Regions from separate parts of the Rhizobium sp. 57MFTsu3.2 genome, predicted to be linked through region 1. Evidence: riboswitches for the same ligand, from Rfam matches in the RefSeq annotation. Region 1 holds a riboswitch; the other holds the start of a gene.
What was found. A riboswitch is a leader RNA that binds a small molecule or an ion and turns the genes downstream of it on or off. The one in region 1 is predicted to bind S-adenosylmethionine.
Positions count from the first base shown of each region.

Region 2: it holds a riboswitch for S-adenosylmethionine, as region 1 does, so the genes downstream of both, metA (homoserine O-succinyltransferase) here and AF71_RS00040 (O-succinylhomoserine sulfhydrylase) in region 1, are expected to answer to the same signal.

Region 1 covers NZ_JDWI01000001.1:1,755-10,239, reverse strand. Annotated here, with positions in the region: gene AF71_RS00060 (aspartate aminotransferase family protein) at 1-122, shown strand, start outside; gene argF (ornithine carbamoyltransferase) at 165-1,082, shown strand; gene AF71_RS00050 (Hsp33 family molecular chaperone) at 1,175-2,170, shown strand; gene apaG (Co2+/Mg2+ efflux protein ApaG) at 2,171-2,563, opposite strand; gene AF71_RS00040 (O-succinylhomoserine sulfhydrylase) at 2,764-3,948, opposite strand; SAM riboswitch at 3,994-4,072, opposite strand; gene AF71_RS00035 (2'-deoxycytidine 5'-triphosphate deaminase) at 4,145-5,239, shown strand; tRNA gene AF71_RS00030 (tRNA-Gly) at 5,295-5,368, shown strand; gene AF71_RS00025 (hypothetical protein) at 5,619-5,804, shown strand; gene AF71_RS00020 (methyl-accepting chemotaxis protein) at 5,928-7,952, opposite strand; gene AF71_RS00015 (hypothetical protein) at 8,186-8,485, opposite strand, start outside.
Region 2 covers NZ_JDWI01000045.1:7,703-16,187, forward strand. Annotated here, with positions in the region: gene AF71_RS29150 (MarR family transcriptional regulator) at 1-157, shown strand, start outside; gene AF71_RS29155 (thiamine diphosphokinase) at 206-856, shown strand; gene AF71_RS29160 (ABC-F family ATP-binding cassette domain-containing protein) at 860-2,686, shown strand; gene AF71_RS29165 (DUF5666 domain-containing protein) at 2,881-3,441, shown strand; gene AF71_RS29170 (ABC transporter ATP-binding protein/permease) at 3,446-5,272, opposite strand; SAM riboswitch at 5,423-5,500, shown strand; gene metA (homoserine O-succinyltransferase) at 5,536-6,459, shown strand; gene AF71_RS29180 (aldose epimerase family protein) at 6,585-7,607, shown strand; gene AF71_RS29185 (GntR family transcriptional regulator) at 7,720-8,485, shown strand, end outside.

The DNA of each region.
Region 1 (8,485 bases):
ACAATGTCATTCGTCTTCTGCCGCCTCTGGTCGTCACTGCTGACGAAGCCCGCGAGGGCCTTGCCCGCCTCGAACGCGCCGCCGAAAGCGTGCGCGCTGCGAAGGTCAAGAAGACGGCTTAATGAATAGTGCCTGTCGGAAGGCGGGCGTGATAGGTAACGATAATGGCTTCCCCCAAACACTTCCTCGATCTCTCCGCCGTCGCGGCATCCGACCTACGGCTCATCATGGATGACGCAATCTCGCGCAAACAGGCCTTCAAGGCCGGGCAGGGCGACAAGCCGCTATCAGGCAAGATGCTGGCGATGATCTTCGAAAAGCCCTCGACGCGCACCCGCGTGTCCTTCGACGTCGGCATGCGCCAGCTCGGGGGCGAGACGCTGTTCCTGTCGGGCACAGAAATGCAGCTTGGCCGCGCCGAGACGATCGGTGACACGGCCAAGGTGCTGTCGCGCTATGTCGACGCGATCATGATCCGCACGACTGATCATGCCCGCATGCTGGAGCTCGCCGAGCATGCAACCGTTCCTGTCATCAACGCATTGACGGATGATACGCACCCCTGCCAGATCATGGCTGATGTCATGACCTTCGAAGAGCACCGCGGCCCGATCAAGGGCAAGACGATCGCCTGGACCGGCGACGGCAACAACGTGCTGCATTCGTTGGTCGAAGGAGCCGCGCGTTTTGGCTACCGCATGAATATGGCGGTGCCCCTTGGTTCCGAGCCAAAGGATCACTATCTGAACTGGGCCCGCAATGAGGGCGCCGAAATCATGCTTTACCATGATGCAGACCGTGCGGTCGCCGGCGTCGATTGTGTGGTGACCGATACCTGGGTCTCCATGAATCAGGAACATCGGGCCCGTGGTCACAACGTATTCCAGCCTTATCAGGTCAATTCGGCTTTGATGGCGCAGGCCGACAAGGATGCATTGTTCATGCATTGCCTGCCCGCCCATCGTGGTGAGGAAGTTACGGACGAGGTGATCGACGGCCCGCAATCCGTGGTCTTCGATGAAGCGGAAAACCGTCTTCATGCGCAGAAGTCGATTCTTGCTTGGTGCCTGGGCGCGATCTGAACCATACTGGACGCCACGTTTGGCCGGAAGGCCCGGTGGCCGTGCGAGCGGATGGACACCCTTGTCTGCCGCTCTCAGACTAGGAGAAGACCATGGCAGAACCTGCAGCCACCCTCGGCGAATTCAATTTCGCCGGCGATGATCATGTCGTTCCGTTTCAGGTTGAGGGACTGGATGTGCGCGGTCGCGCCGTCCAGCTCGGGCCGATGCTGGACGCGATCCTCGAGCGCCATCGCTATCCTGCGCCCGTCGCGCGGCTTCTTGCCGAAGTCGTTGTGCTGACGGTGCTGCTCGGCACGTCGCTGAAATTTGAAGGCAAGTTCACGGTCCAGACCAAGGGCGACGGCCCGGTGGACCTGCTTGTTTGCGATTTCTCGACGCCTGAGAACGTGCGTGCCTACGCCCGCTTCAACCAGGGCCTCCTCGACAGGGCCGTTGCGGCAGGGCAGATCGAGCCCGAACAGCTTCTCGGCAAGGGCATGCTGGCCTTTACGATCGATCAGGGCAAGTTTTCCCAACCCTACCAGGGTATCGTTGCGCTCGACGGTGCGACCCTTGAAGAGATTGCCGGCACCTATTTCCGCCAGTCTGAGCAGATCCCGACGCGGGTGCGTCTTGCTGCTGCCGAACTCTTCGATCGCGACGACGCGGGCAAGCCGCGCCACCGCTGGCGGGCTGGCGGTCTTGTCGCCCAGTTCCTGCCGGAAGCGCCGGAGCGCATGCGCCAGCCGGATCTTCACGGCGGCGACGGCGATAGGACTGGCGGCACCCACAAGGAAGACGATGCCTGGATGGAAGCCCGCTCGCTCGTCGACACGATCGACGCCGACGAACTGACGGATCCGCAAGTCGGCACCGAGCGGCTGCTATATCGTCTGTTCCACGAGCGTGGGGTTCGCGTCTACGAACCGCGCGAGGTGTTCGATCGGTGCAGCTGTTCCCGCGAAAAGATCAAGGGGGTGCTGAAGGGCTTCTCGGCGGCGGAAATTGATGCCAGTCAGGAAGACGGCGCAATTTCGGTCACCTGCGAATTCTGCTCGACGACCTATCGTTTCGAAGTGGAAGAGGTGGCAGAGCCTGCGGAGTGATCAGTTCAGGACTCTCAGCAGCCCTGGCGAATCCAGTGAGAAGGCGGGTATTTCGACATTGAAAAGCTCGCCTTCGTCCGTTTCCATCTGGTAGTGGCCGAACATCAGCCCCGACGGCGTATCCAGCGGGCAGCCCGAGGAATATTCATAGGTATCGCCGGGCGCGAGCCGCGGCTGTTCGCCCACGACGCCGGCGCCCGTGACCTCATCGACGAGGCCGTTCTGGTCGGTGATGTTCCAATAGCGGTTCACCAGTCGCACGGACTTGTCGGAATTGTTGCTGATGACGATCCGGTAGCCCCAGACATAGCGATCGTCTTCCGGATCGGATTGCTCCTCCAGATAAAAAGGTTCGACGACGACTTCAATGTCTCGTGTAAGGGCGCGGTACATGCCTACACCATAGTCAATATACGTTACCGGTATCTTATACGACAGCCGATCCGTCAATAAACCGATAGTCGATCACGTCCGTAATGCCTGTAAAGGCAAGAAGTTTCGCCACTTAAGCCTGACTTTGACCTGTCTTGGGTGGGGCAAAGCAGCATGTGGCGGTCGGCCGGATTTGCGTCGATCCGGCCGATGTCGGCTGATCAGGCGTTCACTTTTGCGAGAGCCTGGGCGAAGTCCTCGATCAGGTCGTCCGTGTCCTCGATGCCGGCGGAAAGACGAACGGTACCGCCGGAAATGCCGAGCTCCGCCCGTGCTTCGTCGGTCAGGTTCTTGTGCGTCGTCGTAGCCGGATGCGTGATCAGGCTCTTGGCGTCGCCCAGATTGTTGGAGATCTTGACGACCTGCAAGGCGTTTTGGAGCGCGAAAGCTGCTTCCTTGCCGCCCTTGAGTTCGATGGCGACCAGTGTCGAGCCACCCTTCATCTGCTTGGCGACGATGTCGGCCTGCGGATGATCGTTGCGGCCGGGATAGATGACCTTGGCGACCTTCGGCTGATCGGCCAGGAAGTCGGCGATCTTCGATGCGTTTTCGGTCTGCTGCTTGACGCGCAGCGGCAGCGTCTCGAGTCCCTTCAGCAGCGTCCATGCCGTGAACGGCGACATGGCCGGGCCGGTGTGGCGGTAGTAGTCCTGAAGGTTCTCGTTGACCCATTCCCGGTCGGAGAGGATGACGCCACCGAGGCTGCGGCCCTGGCCGTCGATGTGCTTGGTGGCCGAATAGACGACGATATGGGCGCCGAGCTCGAGCGGCTTCTGGAAGATCGGCGTGGCGAAGACGTTGTCGACCACGACCTTGGCGCCGATCTGGTTGGCGAGCTTGGCGACGCCGGCAATGTCTATCACCTCGAGTGTCGGATTGGTCGGGCTTTCCAGGAAGAACACCTTGGTGTTCGGGCGGATCGCCTTTTCCCAGTTTTCCAGATGGCGACCGTCGACCAGCGTGCATTCGATACCGTATTTCGGGGCGAGCGTCTCGACGACCCAGCGGCAGGAGCCGAAGAGGGCGCGGGCGGCAACGATGTGGTCGCCGGCCTTCACCTGGCAGAGGATTGCGGCGGTGACGGCTGCCATGCCGGAGGCCGTGGCGCGGGCTTCCTCCGCGCCTTCCAGTGCGCACATGCGCTTCTCGAACATGTCGTTTGTCGGGCTGCCGTAGCGAGCGTAGATATAGCCTTCCGTTTCGCCCTTGAAGCGCGCTTCGGCCGCTTCCGCGCTCTCATAGACGAAGCCCTGCGTGAGGTAGATGGCTTCCGAGGTCTCGCCATATTGCGAGCGCAAAGAGCCGTCGTGAACGAGTTGGGTTGCGGGGCGCCAAGTCTTGCTCATGAATCACCACTTTCAAACAACAAAAAAACCGGCCGCGAAAGCAGACCGGTTTTGCACCCGGTCCTTTTAGCCACTTGTTTAACGTGGCTGCAAGCCGACCGGCCAAATCACCACGGGATAAAAGTGCAATACTGCCGTTCTATGCTTGCGTCAATTCCTTGAGTTTGGTTTTGTCTCCCGCGAATATGGATGGGGCATGATGGCTCGCGAAACAGGAATTTTGGCGGATCGCGCGATAGCCGCGCTCTTTGAGGCGGGACGTCTCACCAGCGAGCGCGATTTGGACCACGACCAGATCCAACCGGCAAGCCTTGACCTCAGGCTTGGCGCGAAGGCATTCCGCGTTCGCGCGAGCTTCATGCCGGGTCCTTCCCATTTGGTGTCCGATAAGCTCGATCGCCTCAGCCTCCACGTCGTCGACCTCAGCGAAGGCGCCGTGCTGGAGACCGGCTGTGTCTATATCGTTCCCTTGATGGAGCGCCTCGACCTGTCGGCCGACATGTCGGCCTCGGCCAATCCCAAAAGCTCGACCGGACGTCTCGATATCTTCACCCGCGTCATCACCGACTACGCGCAGGAGTTCGACAAAATCCCGGCTGGCTACTCCGGCCCGCTCTATCTCGAAATCAGTCCGCGTACTTTCCCGATCGTCGTGCGTCGAGGCTCGCGCCTGTCGCAGATCCGCTTCCGGGTCGGCCATTCGATACTTGGGGAGCCGGAATTGCTCGCGCTCCACGATGCCGAAACGCTGGTCGCCAGCAAGCTGCCGAACGTCTCCGGCGGCGGCATTGCCCTGTCGATTGATTTGGCCGGCGACAAGGATGGACTGATCGGCTACCGCGGTAAGCACCACACTGCAGTCGTCGATGTCGACAAGAAGGCGCAGCACGACATCTATGACTTCTGGGAACCTCTCTATAGCCGCGGTCGCAACGAACTGATCCTGGATCCGGACGAGTTTTATATTCTCGTCTCGCGCGAAGCCATCCATGTGCCACCGCACTACGCGGCAGAGATGACCCCCTTCGATCCGTTGGTTGGCGAATTTCGCGTGCATTATGCAGGCTTCTTCGACCCCGGCTTCGGCCACGTCCCCGCCGGCGGCCGCGGCAGCCGCGCCGTGCTCGAGGTCCGCAGCCACGAGGTTCCCTTCATCCTCGAGGACGGCCAGATCGTCGGTCGCCTCGTCTATGAGCATATGCAGGAGCACCCCGAGAGCCTCTACGGCTCCGGCCTCGGCTCCAACTATCAGGCCCAGGGCCTGAAACTCTCGAAGCACTTCCGCATCTGACAACGCCAATGCCCGCTTGACAGCGGCACCCATCTATTGGAAATCTCGCTCCAACGCGGGTGTAGCTCAATGGTAGAGCAGCAGCTTCCCAAGCTGAATACGAGGGTTCGATTCCCTTCACCCGCTCCAAGTTCAGATGGTTTTGCTGGGACTGAGCGGATTCATCCGCACTGTGGTCTGAGCGTGGTGCCCACGTGGGCCGCCGTCGTTCGCTGTCTTACTCCACGAGGAAAGAACGCCCTTAAGAGGTAGCCTCGAAGGAAATTGAAATAGTTGACAATCCTCTAATAAACATGGTTAATTTTTAACTATTCTCCGATATCACGGGAACGCAGGCGACCCCTTGGTCGTTGTCGGCATGATCAGGAGGAGTTGCAGAATGCTTTTGAAGATTTTCACGGCGAAGCGCGAGATCCGGGAGAATGGCGATACCGGCACTTACGCTGACGGCTACTATGCGCCGGAAGTGGTTCTTGCGTCTGCGCGCGATGACGATCGTGCTTCCTATGAGCGCGATTATGGTCGCGGCCGCAAGGTCGAGCAAATTCCGCTCGGGTTTGCCTGAGCACCCTTTTTAGCTTCCGTCTTGTGCGGCAGCCGGGCCATGGCTCGCTGTTTGAAGTCGAAAGTCTATAATCGAAAAGGGCGGCATTGAGCCGCCCTTTGCTTTTGTACCGTTTTGCTGGGATCAGAATTCCGTCCAATCGGCGTCGTCGCGTGGGCTCGAAGAGGCGCTGCTTGCACCAAATGCGCATGCAAGTTTCTGCCCAAGCGCCCGAGCCGGCGAGCTAGAGGGGCGGGTGACACCCGGAGTGGCGATGCGGACGGGTGCCTTTCTGGCTGCGACCGGCGGCGCGGCCGGCCGTGGCGCCGAATGGATGTGAGTGCCCTGCAGCGGCGCTGCCGCGGCAATGTTAGCGCTGAAACTGCCAGTGCCGGTCAGCTTGAACTGGTCGAGCAGGTTGTTGAGTGTCGCCGCTTCCGTCGCGAGCTTGTGGCTCGCCGCCGTGCTTTCCTCGACCATGGCCGCATTCTTCTGCGTTCCCTGGTCCATCGAGTTCACCGCCGTGTTGATCTCCTGCAGGCCGGTCGATTGCTCGCGGGCGGCCTCGGCGATCGCGTCGACGTGCTGGTTGATCTCCTGAACCTCGTGAACGATCGCATCAAGCGCCTTGCCGGTTTCGCCGACAAGCGACACGCCCGTCTGCACATGGTCGCCCGATGTGGTGATCAGCGACTTGATCTCCCTGGCGGCATTGGCCGAGCGCTGTGCAAGTTCACGCACCTCCTGGGCAACGACGGCAAAGCCCTTGCCGGCTTCACCGGCGCGCGCGGCCTCGACGCCGGCGTTGAGGGCCAGAAGATTGGTCTGGAAGGCGATGTCGTCGATGACGCCGATGATGTTGCCGATCTCCGCGGAGGATTGCGCGATCTGCTGCATGGCGTTGACGGCCTTGCTGACCACTTCGCCGGACTTTTCTGCACCGGCGCGCGTGCGTGCCACGAGCCCACGTGCTTCCTCGGCACGCTTGGCGGCATCCTTCACGGTGGTGGTGATCTCCTCGAGGGCCGCTGCCGTCTCCTCGACGGACGCTGCCTGCTGCTCGGTGCGCTTCGAAAGCTCGTCCGCCGAGGCGCGGATCTCGGTTGCGCCGGCAGTGATGGCGCGGGCGTTGGCGCCGACCGTCTGCATAGTGTCGTTCAAGCGCAGGATCGAGTTGTTGAAATCCTGTCGCAGACTATCGAGGTCGCCGACAAACGCCGTATCGATCCGAGATGCGAGGTCGCCTGCGGCCAGCCGGCGTAAGCCGTCGCCAAGCGCGCTGACCGCGCGCGAGAGATCGGCAGCCTCGGTTGCGCGCTGAGCTTCACGTTCTCGGCGTTCGCTGTCGCTGAGATTGCGGCTCTTTTCGGCCTCGCCCTCAAGCCGGATACGATCGACGGCATTGTCGCGGAAGACGGCAACGGCGCCGGCCATCTGGCCAACCTCGTCACGACGGTCGAGGCCGTCGATGGCGCCGTGCGTATCTCCCTCGGCAAGCTGAGCCATCCGGTCACGCAGACGAACCATGGGCGTGGTGATCCCCGATTGCGCGACCCACACAGAAAGGCCGATCGCGCCCATGACAGCGAGCCCGATCAGTACGAAACTGAGAGTGATGCGCTGGTTGACGCTAATGGAGAGCGCGTCGCCGCCATCGTTCAGCAATGCCATCAGCGCATCATTGTTGGCGATCATTTTCGGAGTGACCGTGTTCAGCTTCGCATTGAGCATGCTTGCTGCAAGCTGCGCGCCGGCACTGTCCTTTGCCTTGGCGAGGTCGATGACCTTGCTGGAAAGCGCTTCCATCTCGGCGATGCCGACGAGGATGTCGTCAATCGCCGGCTTGCGGCTAGGTACCAAGGCCGCCGCCTGTTCCAGGCGTTCGCGCGCTTGAGGCATCTTGCTTGGCGTCGTGAGCGCCGTATTGAAAGCCGGCGTCTCCGGCTTGAGGCCGGCGATAAGCGTGACCTGCAGCACGGCAGCGGTTGCCGAGGCGCTGGCGCGGGATGCCTGCATGGCTGCCAGTGCCTCGTTATCGATGAAGGCGCTGTAGGTGGCATCGGCACCGCGGAATTCGGTGATGACATAAACGAGGCCCCCGAGCGCGATCGCCCCGAGAAGCGCGACGACAGAAATGATCTTCGTCCGGATTTTCAAGTTCTTCAGCATGGCTATGTCCAGTCGCTTGACCCGACCGCGGGCGGGCCGACTATTGAAGCATTTTATGTCGCGGGATACGGCATGGTGGGATGCCCGGAAGGCTCGACATGCGCATCATGCATTCGGCCCGTGAGCCGGCGTCGTCCTGGCGAATAGAATGGGACATTGCTTAATGTGGCCCTAACGCTTGGGATCTGTCCCCGGAAAAAATTTCGGGTCCCGCCGCCTAGGGACGAGTCATGCTAAGCGGGGCGCAACTTCTCACTGGTGCTGACAGGGACATGAGGCGTCTTGTCCCAGAAGAAGGGCTTTCTCGGCAGCTCGAGAAGGGCGCGCCATGCCGCCACCGAGATCATCAGGCAATAGAGCGGGACATAGATCCAGCGCCAGCCGATGCTGCGTTTTTCCTCACGCAGCATCGCGACCCTGCCGAGCAGCAGAAAGAGGCCGTAGCTTGCCGCCATATTGGCAAGATCGAGGAGCAAGAGCGCGCCTTCGCTGCTGCCGGCGGGCGGAAAGCCGAGCGCTAGGTAGCCGGCGGT
Region 2 (8,485 bases), on a different contig from region 1:
GGAAATACGCGCGCAGAAGCTCGCATTCGTTTCCGAAGTGGTCAAAGACTGGAAGCCGGAAGAGATCGAGGCGTTCGGAGAGCTATTCGAGAAGTTCATTTCCGGCTTCGAAAGTGTTTTTGAGGCTCGCGTCAAGGATATCGCTGACGAAGCCTGAGCGGCGGCCCTTTCCCTTCCCCCCTGGTTTGCGCTATGGGCAGTGCCCATGAGCCAATCCACCTTCACCATTCTGCTTGGCGGCGAGTTGCAGATAACCGACCGCTTGCGACATGCCATCTCGGGCAGCCGTTTCATAGCCGCCGATGGTGGCATGCGTCATGCGGCAACACTCGGCGTCGTTCCGGAATTGTGGGTCGGCGATTTCGATTCCACGCCGGCGCATCTCGAAGGCGCTTTTCCTGACGTCCCCAGGCAACCTTATCCCGCTGCCAAAGCCTCAACCGACGGCGAGATTGCGGTTACGGAAGCGGTCGCCCGCGGCGCGAAACGCCTCGTCTTGGCCGGCGCCCTTGCAGGCGAACGTTCCGACCATGCCATTCAGCACCTGCTCTATTCCGTCAGCCTGGCGGAGCAGGGTTATGACGTACTTCTGACGTCTGGCAGCGAAGAGGCTGTGCCGCTGATTTCAGGCGCAATCGAACTGGACCTGCCACCAGGCAGTCTCTTTTCGGTGCCTGGCTTCAGCGAACTTCGCGGCCTGACAATCGAAAACGCGCGCTACCCGCTTGCCGACTTCCATTTGCCCTTCGGCTCGTCACGCACCATTTCCAATGTCGCGAAAGGCAAAGTGCGCTTTTCGCTCGAGAGCGGCCGCGCCATTGTGCTCGCCCGCCCCTATGATCTTTCCGGAGTCTGATCTTTGGCGCCTCCCATTCTGAAACTCGACGACGTCTTTCTCAGCTTCGGCGGCACGCCATTGCTTGCCGGCGCCGCCCTGCAGGTGGAGCCCGGAGACAAGATCTGTCTCGTCGGCCGCAACGGCTCCGGGAAGTCGACGTTGCTGAAGATTGCTGCCGGTCTCGTCGAAGCACAGTCGGGAGAGGTCTTCCGCCACCCCTCCTCGACCGTGCGTTATCTCGAACAGGCTCCCGATTTCACCGGATTCAAGACGGTGCAGGCCTATGCCGAAGCCGGCCTCGGCCCGGGTGACGATCATTATCGCGTCACCTATCTCCTCTCGCATCTCGGCCTCACCGGTGAGGAAGATCCACAAAACCTCTCGGGCGGAGAAGCCCGCCGCGCTGCCCTCGCCCGCGTACTCGCGCCAGAACCCGACATCCTGCTCCTCGATGAGCCGACCAACCATCTCGACCTGCCGACCATCGAATGGCTGGAAGGCGAACTGCAGAAGAGCCGCAGTGCGCTCGTCCTGATCTCCCACGACCGCCGTTTCCTGGAGAAGGTTTCAACGGCAACAGTCTGGCTCGACCGCGGCGCATCGCGGCGGCTCGACAGGGGTTTTGCCCATTTCGAAGCCTGGCGTGACCAGGTTCTGGAGGCGGAAGAGCTCGAGCAGCACAAGCTCGGCAAGGCGATCGAGCGCGAAGAGCATTGGCTGCGCTACGGCGTCACGGCCCGGCGCAAGCGCAACATGCGCCGGCTTGGCGAACTGCAGACCATGCGTACTCAGTATCGCGGCCACAAAGGTCCGCAGGGCACCGTGCAGGCAACGGTTTCCGATGCGCAGGAGTCCGGCAAGCTCGTCATCGAAGCCGAGAAGATCACGAAGACCTTCGGCGACCGGCCGATCGTCACTCCCTTTTCCATCCGCGTGCATCGCGGTGATTGCATCGGTCTCGTCGGCCCGAACGGCGCCGGCAAAACCACGCTGTTGAAGATGCTGACCGGGCAGCTCTTGCCGGACAGCGGCACGGTCAAGCTCGGGACCAATCTGGAAATCGCGACGCTGGATCAGAAGCGCGAAGACCTCAATCCGGAAGAGACGCTCGCCCATTACCTGACCGATGGCCGCGGCGAGAACCTCCTCGTCAACGGCGAGCAGCGGCACGTGACCGGCTATATGAAGGAGTTCCTGTTCCAGCCCGAGCAGGCACGCACGCCGATCAGGAACCTTTCAGGCGGCGAGCGCGCACGGCTGATGCTGGCCCGCATCATGTCGCGCCCGGCGAATCTGTTGATCCTCGACGAGCCGACCAACGACCTTGATATCGAGACGCTGGATCTGCTGCAGGAAATCGTCGCCGGCTTCCCCGGCACCGTGATTCTCGTCAGCCACGACCGCGATTTCCTCGACCGCACGGTGACGTCGACAATCGCGCCGGCTGTGCCGGATGCACCTGACGGTCGCTGGATCGAGTATGCCGGCGGCTATTCGGACATGCTGGCACAACGAAAGGGCGCTATCGACGAGCGACGGAAGGCCGAAAAGGCGGCCGAACGAGCGAAGCCGCAGGAGGCAGCCGCTTCCGCCGAAACGGCAAAAGGAAAAGGCAAGCTTTCCTACAAGCAGAAGTTCGCGCTCGAAAATCTTCCGAAGGAAATGGCCAAGGCGGAAGCCGAAATCGCCAAGCGCGAAGAGCGGATGGCAGATCCCAGCCTGTTCAGCAAAGACCCCACCACGTTCAATCGCCTAGCGGCCGAGATGGAGAAATTCCGCGACAGCCTGACGAAGATGGAGGAGGAATGGCTGGAGCTTGAGATGCTGCGGGAGGAGTTGGAGGGCTGAGACAGCACACCCTCCCATTCCGCCCCATCTGTTGCTGGGCAATCTGGCTTCACTTTTCATTGATTCGTCAGCCTTCGACCGGCGGGACTAAGCTGCGCCCCGTAGCCGCAGTTCGTACGACGGCAAGGATGCAGATCATGCCACACAATCTCAACGCATTGACCGGGCTCGTCTGGGCCGCGGGTTTCCTCACTATGGCGTCACACGGCGCGCTTGCCCAGGAGGCGCAACGCGTGCGCGGTGCGATCGAAAGCCTGAACGGCAACACGCTGGTGGTGAAAACGCGAGAGGGCACCGAGCAGACGGTAAAATTGAAGCCGGATTGGAAGGTCCGCGGCATCAGGAAGGCTTCCGTGGAAGACATCAAGCCAGGGGATTTCGTTGGCGTCGCCTCGTTGCCGAAAGCCGATGGCGGCGATGGTGCTCTAGAAGTGCTGATCTTTCCAGCAGCCATGAAAGGCACCGGAGAAGGCAGTCGCCCCTGGGACCTGAAGCCGAACAGCACGATGACCAACGCAACCGTGGCTAAGGCCGTCAAGGCAGTCGACGGCCACACCATCACGCTCACCTATCAGGGCAAGGAAAAGACGATATCCATTGCCGACGATACACCCATCGTTACCATCGCGCCTGCGGGAAAGAAGGATCTTGTCGCAGGAGCGCGCGTGATCGTAATGGGTGAAAAAGCTGCGGACGGCACTGTGTCCTCGGCGAATGTCACGGTCGGCACAAACGGCGCCGTACCGCCGATGTAAGTGATCAGAGTGCTGGTGCCGGCGCGTTCGGCGCCTTTGCCACGACCTTCATCTCAGGCTTCGCGTGCAGCGCTTCAAGATGCAGAACGCGTGGCTTGAAAGTCTCGACGTATGTGTCTGACCGACCGATGTAGATCATCGTTGCCTCAGGCATGGAAGCGAGGACCTGCATCATCGTCGATTGCCATTCCGGCTCCATGCCCTCCAGCACTTCGTCGAATACAATCCATTTCGGCCGCACGAGAAGCAGGCGAGCGAAACCGATCGCCCGCTGCTCGTCTGAGTCAAGCAGCTTGTCCCAGCGGGCTCGGGTATCAAGCCGGGAAACCAGATTTTGGAGACCTGCCTTTTCCAGCGCCGTAACGACATCGGCATTCTGATAGGCGTCCACGGGTTCCGGAAACGCCAATGCTTCGCGAAGGGTACCACCCGGAATGTAGGCCGATTGCGGGACGAAAAGCATGTCGTCCGTGGGCGGCAAGCCGATCTTGCCGCCGCCGCACGGCCAAAGCTCGGAAAGCGCAAGGAAGAGCAATTTGCGATTCACGTTGTGGTCGCCGTTGATCATGACCTTTTCGCCGGCCTTGATCGTCACCGCGCCTTCGTGCATGCGGAAACCACCGCACTGGTCGATGTCCTCACCGATCTTGGCGGCGATCCGGACATGCTCCAGCGTCAGGTTTCCGGAAGGGTTCCGTTCGTACTTGATCGTTCCCTTCATATTGATCTCGTCATTCATGCTGGTGAGCGCCTGCCGGAAATCGGTGACGCGCATCAGGGTGGCGCGCCATTCGGCGATGGGACCGAAATTCGCGACATACCAGCGAAGGGCCGTGTTGACCTGGTTGAAGGCGCCCACGGACACCATCAGCTGGCCAAACGTCAGGCCGCCGGAGAAGTAGGCGGGTGCGGCAACAATGATCGGGATGACAACGACGAGCCAACCGTAGCCGGCCGATACCCAGGTGAGGTTGACGTTGGCCATCGCCACCCGCTTGATGACGGCAAGCACCGCACTGATGTCGGTGTCGATACGTTTCTGCTCATTCTCCTCGCCGCGTGCCACGGTAATCGCCGGCATGTTCTCGTTGGCATGCATCAGCGCGAAGCGAAGCTCTGCTTCCTTCGAGAAACGATCCGCATTGAGCTTTACAAGCTTGCGGCCCACCAGTTGGCTGAGAATCGATGCGGACGCCGCATAAAAGATCGCAGCCCAAACCATATAGCCCGGAATGGAAAAGGAATGCGTGCCGAAACGGAAGATAAAGCCGCTTGAGAGATCCCACAGAACGCCGATGAAACTGATCAGCAGGATCGTCGCCTGCACCAGCCCGATCATCAGGCTCGTGGTGCTTTCCGCGAGGTTGCGGGCGTCTTCGTGCAAGCGCTGATCGGGATTGACGCCGATGAGGCCGCTGGCCGAAAGCCGAAGCGCACGCTTGCGCTGAAGCCACTGGTTGACAAGATCACGCGTCAGGCCTTCGCGCATGTAGACCGCGGTCATCTGATTGAGCCAGGCCTGCACGACGTTGAGCAGCAGCAGCATGCCGGCGATCAACGCGAAGACCTTCAACTGATGGAAGAAGCCGGGCAGATCACGCCGCGCGATGCTGTCGTAAAATGGCGCGTTCCACTGGTTGAGAATGACGGTGGCATAGGCGGTCGCAAGAATGATGGCGATCAGCGCAGTAGCGATCACCAAGACCCTTCCCCGCACGGGCGAATGCCAGAAAGCCGAGAACATGACCCTCAAGCGATAGCCCAGGCTCAGGTCGTATCCTACTCTGTCCTGCCCTTGAATGCTTGGCCTGCCTTTGAGGTCATCTGCCATTACGCGTCCCTAGTCGTCATTCTACTTCAATAAACGTGGTGATTCGCTGTGTCCACCAACAGATTCTAGCAACCTTTAACGTGTGAGTGACTTCGCATCGACCCCACTCTTCGTATGAGCAATTGATTCGCAGCCCGACTGGCGCTATTTAAGGCACTCCGTGGTGATTTGGCCGGCCGGCTTGCAGCCACGTTAAAGAAGTTGCTAAAGGGCCGCGTGCGGACCGATAGCGATATATTCGTTTCTTTGATCGAGTGACCGCAATGCCCATCAAGATCCCCGATACCTTGCCTGCGTTTGAAACCCTGGTTCAGGAAGGCGTACGCGTGATGACCGAGACGGCGGCAATCCGTCAGGACATCCGGCCGCTGCAGATCGGGCTTCTCAACCTCATGCCCAACAAGATCAAGACGGAATTGCAAATGGCCCGCCTGGTCGGCGCTTCGCCGCTGCAGGTGGAGCTTTCGCTCATCCGCGTGGGCAACCATAAAGCAAAGAACACCTCGGAAGACCATCTTCTCGCCTTCTACCAGACGTGGGAGGAAGTGAAGGACCGCAAGTTCGACGGCTTCATCACAACAGGCGCGCCGATCGAGACACTGCCCTACGAGGACGTGAACTATTGGGGTGAAATGCAGCAGATTTTCGACTGGACGGAAACCAACGTCCATTCGTCGATGAACGTCTGCTGGGGCGCGATGGCCGCGATCTATCATTTCCACGGCGTTCCGAAGTACGAACTCAAGGAGAAGGCCTTCGGTGTCTACCGACACCGGAATCTGAAGCCGTCGTCGGTCTACCTGAACGGTTTCTCCGACAATTTCGAAGTGCCCGTGTCGCGCTGGACCGAGGTTCGCCGCAGCGACATCGAAAAGTCACCAGACCTGGAGATCCTGATGGAATCCAGCGAAATGGGCGTCTGCCTGGTGCATGAACGCAAGGGCAAGCGGCTCTATATGTTCAATCATGTGGAGTACGATTCAACGTCGCTCTCGGACGAGTACTTCCGCGACGTGAATGCCGGCGTGCCGATCAAGATGCCGCACAACTATTTCCCGCACAACGATCCGTCGCTGGCGCCGCAAAATCGCTGGCGCAGCCACGCGCACCTGTTGTTCGGCAACTGGATCAACGAGATCTACCAGACGACACCTTACGATCTCAACGACATCGGCAAGGGCAACTGACAGAAGCCGATGCTAAGCGGCCGCGCCTAGTCTGACTGTGCTTCTTTTTTACGACACCCGTTGCGGTTTGCGGCAAATGGGGGCAGGTTCCCTGCCTCAATTAAAGATATATCTGGATGGTCGCTATGGCGGAAATGTTGAAACGGGAAGTTTTTGGGCAAACCCAGTCGGGCGAGACTGTCTTTCGTGTCGAGATCAAGGGTGGCGGGCTGACCGCCAAGATCATCACCTGGGGCGCCGTCATTCAGGATCTCCGCCTTGACGGTCACGATGCGCCGCTGCTGCTTGGCTTCGACGATTTTGACAGCTACCCCGCCCACTCCTCTTACTTTGGAGCGACGCCTGGGCGCTGCGCAAACCGCATCGGCGGCGGCAAGTTCACCTTGGATGGCAAGAACTATCAACTCGATCTCAACGAGAAGGGCGTTACCCATCTTCACGGCGGCAAGGACAACATCGCCAAGCGGAACTGGACAATCGTCGAGCATGATGCCGACCGCGTCGTGTTGAAGATCGTCGATCCCGACGGTCGCGGCGGCTATCCGGGCAACTGCACCATCCAGGCGACGTACCGGGTACACGGCAACGGCGAATTTTCCGTGACCTACGAATCGACGAGCGATCAACCGACGATCGCTAACGTCTGCCAGCATGCCTATTTCAACCTCGACGGCCGCGACGATGCGCTCGGCCACGACATCATGATTGCAGCCGACGGCTACCTCGTGACGAATGAGTTGCAGATCCCGACCGGAGAGGTACGGCCCATCGCCGGAACGGTTTTCGACTTCCGCGAGATGTCGCCCATGAAGCGGTTCGACGGTAGCGAACAGGCACTCTACGATCACAATTTCTGCCTCTCCACCGAACGCACCGCAAAGCGCTCCGTCGCGCTTGCCCGCAGCCTGAACTCAGGCGTTTCGCTGGAAGTTCGCACCACGGAGCCCGGCGTACAGTTCTACGCCGGCTTCAAACTCGACGTGCCTGTGCCAGGCCTCGATGGACGCAAGTATGGTCCCTTCGCCGGCTTCTGCCTGGAAACACAGATCTGGCCGGATGCGATCAACCACGAGGGCTTCCCCGATGCCGTTTTGCGCCCGGGTGAAGTGTTGCGTCAGGAAACGGATTACATTTTCTCGAAGAGCTAACGCTCTCGCCTTGTTCTCGAATGAGCCAACCCTCGCAGGCTTCCTGCGGGGGTTTTTTTTGCGCGTCATTTCTTGCTTGCGATTGGTTCTAAATAGGTTCTATTATTGCGAGATGGATAGAACCAGTCTGATAGCGGAACTGAACAGCCGTGGCCTGCGCGACGAGGCGTTGACCGGGCCGCTTTACAAGCGGCTGGCACAGGCGCTGACCGGTTTGATCCAGGAAGGGTTGCTGAAGCCCGGAACGGCGCTTCCCGGCGAGCGCGATCTGGCCGAAGCCTTGAAGGTCGGGCGTGTCACCGTTCGGACCGCCTATCGCGACCTGATGAATTCAGGCACGCTCGAGTCGCGGCACGGAAGCGGCACCTTCGTTTCCGCCAAGGTCGAGCGAATGGAACAGTCGCTGTGGCGGCTCTCGTCGTTTTCTGCCGACATGCGCTCGCGCGGTCGCGCTCCGGCCGCAAGGATCTTGTCTCGGACGGTCAACACGCCATCTCCGGAAGAGGCGTTCCTGCTTGGCCTTGGGCTTGATGAACCGGTTCTTCGCCTCGATCGTCTGCGCCTTGCCGACGGGCTGCCGCTTGCCATCGAACGCGCTGTCGTGCCGATAAAGTTTCTCGGCGAAGGCGGTGGCGGCGAGGGATCTCTTTATGAAGCGCTCGCGGCGAACGGCCACCGTCCGGTCCGAGCGCTGCAGAGATTGACGGCGGTCACACTCGATCCGTCGTCGGCCGCTGCGCTTAACGTGAATGCCGGCGCGCCCGCACTGCTGATCGAACGTGTGTCGCGTCTGGAGGACCAGCGTGTCGTTGAATACACCCGCTCCCACTATCGTGGTGATGCATATGATTTTGTTGCGGAATTGAGAATCGGAGATG